One region of the Martinezella sp. CNPSo 3732 genome, then DNA from elsewhere that is predicted to be linked to it. Evidence: predicted binding sites of a transcription regulator. Region 1 holds the regulator's gene; the other holds the start of a gene.
The links. The regulator PhoB, encoded in region 1, activates phosphate uptake and scavenging genes when phosphate is short. The targets are predictions, from matches to a motif close to TGTCATNNANCTGTCAT.
Positions count from the first base shown of each region.

Region 2: a site for PhoB is predicted at 1,390-1,406, ahead of AC13RM_RS02415 (DUF47 family protein). Genes of this name have one in related genera too.

Region 1 covers NZ_JBXSOO010000021.1:99,666-102,065, forward strand. Annotated here, with positions in the region: gene AC13RM_RS26395 (aspartate aminotransferase family protein) at 1-4, opposite strand, end outside; gene AC13RM_RS26400 (GcrA family cell cycle regulator) at 429-956, shown strand; gene phoB (phosphate regulon transcriptional regulator PhoB) at 1,149-1,832, opposite strand; gene phoU (phosphate signaling complex protein PhoU) at 1,864-2,400, opposite strand, start outside.
Region 2 covers NZ_JBXSOO010000001.1:538,451-540,850, reverse strand. Annotated here, with positions in the region: gene AC13RM_RS02420 (inorganic phosphate transporter) at 1-729, opposite strand, end outside; gene AC13RM_RS02415 (DUF47 family protein) at 729-1,346, opposite strand; gene AC13RM_RS02410 (sn-glycerol-3-phosphate import ATP-binding protein UgpC) at 1,487-2,400, opposite strand, start outside.

The DNA.
Region 1 (2,400 bases):
CCATGGCCATATCTCCTGATCACAACTTTAAGGACCGATCGCTTCCATTTGATGAAACGGGTCCGAAAAAATCAAAAATGCCGCCTTGCGGCGGCCTGGGCACTATTGATGTTTTGCATCGCGATGTCAACAAAACTGGCGTTTTAGCAGGTGCGAGATAACGCTTGCGGGCAAAAGAGATAGGTTCGGCGGCGCCTATTGCAGAAATGCCACGCCTGGGCAGCAAGTTGGGGAAAACCTCGAAATCGATTCCTCAAGATTCTCGCGACTCTTGTCACGGAGTCAGCCTCACACTAGGTTAAAAAGCAATTGCTAGACTGCATGCGGCGGAACTAGTCACCACAATTTTAGAGCGTTTCGCGCCTCGTTCCCATGCGAGGCAATGGTGAGGGATTCTGCCATCGGAAACGCGACAGCGGAGACAGGGCATGAATTGGACAGACGAACGCGTCGAGAAGCTGAAAAAGCTATGGTCCGAAGGGTTGAGCGCCAGCCAGATCGCTGCGCAGCTCGGTGGCGTGAGCCGTAATGCCGTCATCGGCAAGGTGCACCGCCTGAACCTTCCCGGCCGAGCGAAGGCGGGCGGCACGGCAACCGCAGCGCGCACGCCGAAGCGCAGCGCAGCTGCACCCCGCGCCGCGACCTACGGATCGCGCGTTGCTACCCGCACGGTCGTCGCCCGCCAGCAGGGCGCAACCATGCTGAAGGAAGAGATCGAGATCGATTCCGTCAATGAAATCCAGTATCGTCCGGCATCGAACGTCGTCGTTCCGATCTCCCGCCGCCTCGGCCTGACGGAACTGACGGAGCGCACCTGCAAGTGGCCGGTCGGCGACCCGCTGAAGGACGACTTCCACTTCTGCGGCAATGACAGCCCAGATTCTTCGCCCTACTGCACCTATCATCAGCGCATGGCATACCAGCCGGTGCATGACCGCCGTCGTAACAACGGCTGAAAGCCACAGCAAGACAATGAGAAACGGGCCCTCGAGGCCCGTTTTTCTATTTCCGCCGCTATTTAAAGCACGTCACGATCTTTCAGATTCGCTTCCTGTGCTTTAGGTTTTCCGTCTGGCGCATGTCGTTCTCGCAAAACCGCTACGCACTTTTGGGCGACATGCTTTAGTGATACCCGAGCGGCAAGCCGCTCAGGCTTCCATGGAATAGCCCGCGCCGCGAACGGTGCGGATGACATCCTGCATATTGGAGAAATTGAGCGCCTTGCGCAGGCGGCCGACATGGACGTCGACGGTGCGTTCGTCGACGTAGATATCGTGACCCCATACGCCGTCGAGCAGCTGCGAGCGCGAGAAGACGCGGCCGGGCGAGGACATCAGGAATTCCAGCAGGCGGAATTCCGTCGGCCCCAGCCGTACTTCGCGGCTCTTGCGGTGGACGCGATGGGTTTCGCGGTCCAGCTCGATATCGCCGCAGCGCAGCACCGTGGAGAGAACCTCCGGGCGGGCACGCCGCAGCATCGCCTTGACGCGAGCCATCAGCTCCGGCGTCGAGAACGGCTTGACGACATAATCGTCCGCGCCGGTCGAAAGCCCACGCACGCGCTCGCTTTCCTCGCCGCGGGCCGTCAGCATGATGATCGGCAGTCGCTCCGTCTCCGGCCGCATACGCAGCCGGCGGCAGAGCTCGATGCCCGATACGCCGGGGAGCATCCAGTCGAGGATCAGGAGATCGGGGATGCGCTCCTGGAGACGCAGCTCGGCCTCATCGCCTCTGAGGATCGTGTCGACCTCGAAGCCTTCGGCCTCAAGATTGTAGCGCAGCAGAACGCTGAGCGCTTCCTCGTCTTCTACAACAGCAACTCTCGGAACCATGCGCCTATGGTCTCCTTTCTTCGCTTCCAGATTATTCCGTCACTGCGCCGACGGTATTGGCGGTATCGTCCTTCGGGCGTTCGCCTTCCGGCTGAGCACCTGTCGCCATGTAATAGATCGTCTCGGCGATATTGGTGGCGTGGTCGCCGATGCGCTCGATGTTCTTGGCGCAGAAGAGAAGATGCGTGCAGGTGGTGATGTTGCGCGGATCTTCCATCATGTAGGTCAGCATCTCGCGGAAGAGCGAGGTGTACATGGCGTCGATTTCCTCGTCACGTTCGCGGATCGACACGGCCTTGTCGGGCGAGCGGGTCGCGTAGACATCGAGAACTTCCTTGAGCTGGCTCAAAGCCAGTTCGGAGAGATGCTCGATGCCGCGGGCGAGACGGCGGGGGACACCGGTGCCCTGCACAGCGATGACGCGCTTTGCGGTGTTCTTGCCGAGATCGCCGACGCGCTCCAGATCGGAGGCGATGCGGATCGAGCCCATGATTTCACGAAGGTCCGCTGCCATCGGCTGACGGCGAGCAATGGTGACGATCGCCTTGTCGCCGACTTCGCGCTCGGC
Region 2 (2,400 bases), on a different contig from region 1:
ATGCACGATCCGCCAGCCGCCAAACAGTGTGCCCAGCGCCATCGCGGACTGACAGGATAACACGACCCACAGGGGCACATGGAACTCCGCTCCGGTATGGCCTTGGGAGTAGAGCAGTACGGCGATGATGCCCATCGTCTTCTGGGCGTCGTTTCCGCCGTGGCCAAGGGAATAGAGCGAGGCGGAGGCGAATTGCAGGACGCGGAAGGTGCTATCGACGGCGAAAGGCGTCTGGCGAACGAATATCCATGTCACGCATAGGACGAGGAAGAGCGCGAGTACGAAGCCAAGCAGTGGCGACATGACGATGGCGCCGGCCGTCTTCAGCAGGCCGGACCAAACAATGGCATCCACGCCGATCTTCGCCACGCCAGCACCGACGAGGCCGCCGACCAGAGCATGCGACGAGCTTGATGGAATGCCGAGTACCCAGGTCACGATATTCCATATGATCGCCCCCATCAGGGCGGCGAAGATGACCTGTGGCGTGACGATGTTAGGATCGATAATGCCGGTGCCGAGGGTTTCGGCGACGTGGAGCCCGAAGAACAGGAAAGCGATGAAATTGAAGAATGCGGCCCATAACACCGCATATTGCGGTCGCAGGACCCTTGTCGAGACGATGGTGGCAATTGAATTGGCGGCATCGTGCAGCCCATTCAAAAAATCGAAGAACAATGCCACCGCGATGAGGCACACCAGCAATGGGAAAGCGAGAGTGGCCTCCATCAGACGTTCTCGATTACGATGCCGCTGATTTCATTGGCGACATCCTCGAAACGGTCGACGACCTTCTCCAATTCACCGAAGATCTCGCTGCCGATGATGTAGGCCATTGGGTTGGTGGCGCCATGCCGGCGAAAAAGATCTTTTAGACCTTGATCGTGTAGTTCATCGGAGCGCCCCTCGACTTTTACGACCTCTTCGGTGAGCGCGCTGAGGCGAGACGAGTTGGCACTCATGCGATCAAGGAGAGGGATTGCCTCGGCTACCAATTTTGCCGCCTCGACGATCACTTTGCCCATTTCCTGCATGCCAGGATCAAAACTGTCCTGCTCGAACAGCCGGATCGTCTTGACCGTCTTATGCATCATGTCGATCGCATCGTCCATTGACATGATGAGATCCTTGATGTCGCCACGGTCAAACGGCGTGATGAAGCTGCGCCGAGTGGCAAGCAGAACTTCGCGCGTGATGTCATCGGCCTCGTTTTCGAGCTCAATGATACGCTGGCAGTGCTGCTCAGTGTTTTTGCCGGCCAGCAAAGCGTTCAGAGCTTCCGCCGCGCTGACGACCGCGCGCGAATGTCGAGAGAAAAGATCAAAAAAACGGTCTTCTCTCGGCATCAGTCTACGAAACCAGTTCACTTTCGGCACTCCAAACAGGTGTTGTCACAAATCCGTCATAAATGACGGAGCCTGACATGGAAAGCCGAGGCATCCGCAAAACGACGCTCTCTGACAGCGCATCACAAGATTTGAACTGCTTATACGGGGTCTAATCGGTTCCCGTGACCATCGAAGAAATGCAGGCTCCCGGCAGAAGCGGCAACCACGCATTCGGTGTCCATTGCGATCCGGGACCGCCCCGAAACTCGAAAGACGATGGTTTGGCCGTCCGCCAGGGCACCGTAGACATAGCTTTCCGCCCCAACAAGCTCCACCGCCTGGACACGCACTTTTGCGCTGAACGCCGCATCGCTTCCGCCGTCGGCCAGGTGAAGATCCTCGGGCCGGACGCCGATCGTCGTGTTAGCGCCGCTAAGGCGGCCGCCAGGCGAAAGCGCAATTGTGCCGTTTTCGGTAGGTTTTAGAAGATTCATCGAAGGCGAGCCTATGAAGGTCGCAACGAAGGTGGTGGCGGGTCGTTCATAGAGTTCGATAGGTGTGCCGACCTGTTCGATCCGCCCGCCATTCAAGACGACCAGGCGATCGGCCAGCGTCATGGCCTCCATCTGGTCATGGGTGACATAGACGCTCGTGGTCGCGAGAGATCGTTGCAGCCGTCTGATCTCGACACGCATCTGCACCCGCAGCTTGGCATCGAGATTGGAGAGCGGCTCGTCGAACAGGAACGCCGCCGGCTCGCGCACAATGGCGCGGCCCATCGCTACGCGTTGCCGCTGACCGCCGGAGAGTTGCCGTGGTTTGCGATCGAGGAACGGTTCGATTTCAAGCGATCGTGCTGCAGACTGGATGCGCTGGTTTATTTCGGCTGCTGGGACATTCCTGTTCTTCAGGCCATATGCCAGATTCTGACGCACGGTCATGTGCGGATAAAGCGCATAGTTCTGAAAGACCATCGCGATGTCGCGCTCTGAGGGTTCCAGGCGATTGACGATACGGCCGCCAATATTGATTTCGCCTGATGTAATGGCTTCAAGGCCCGCGATCATGCGCA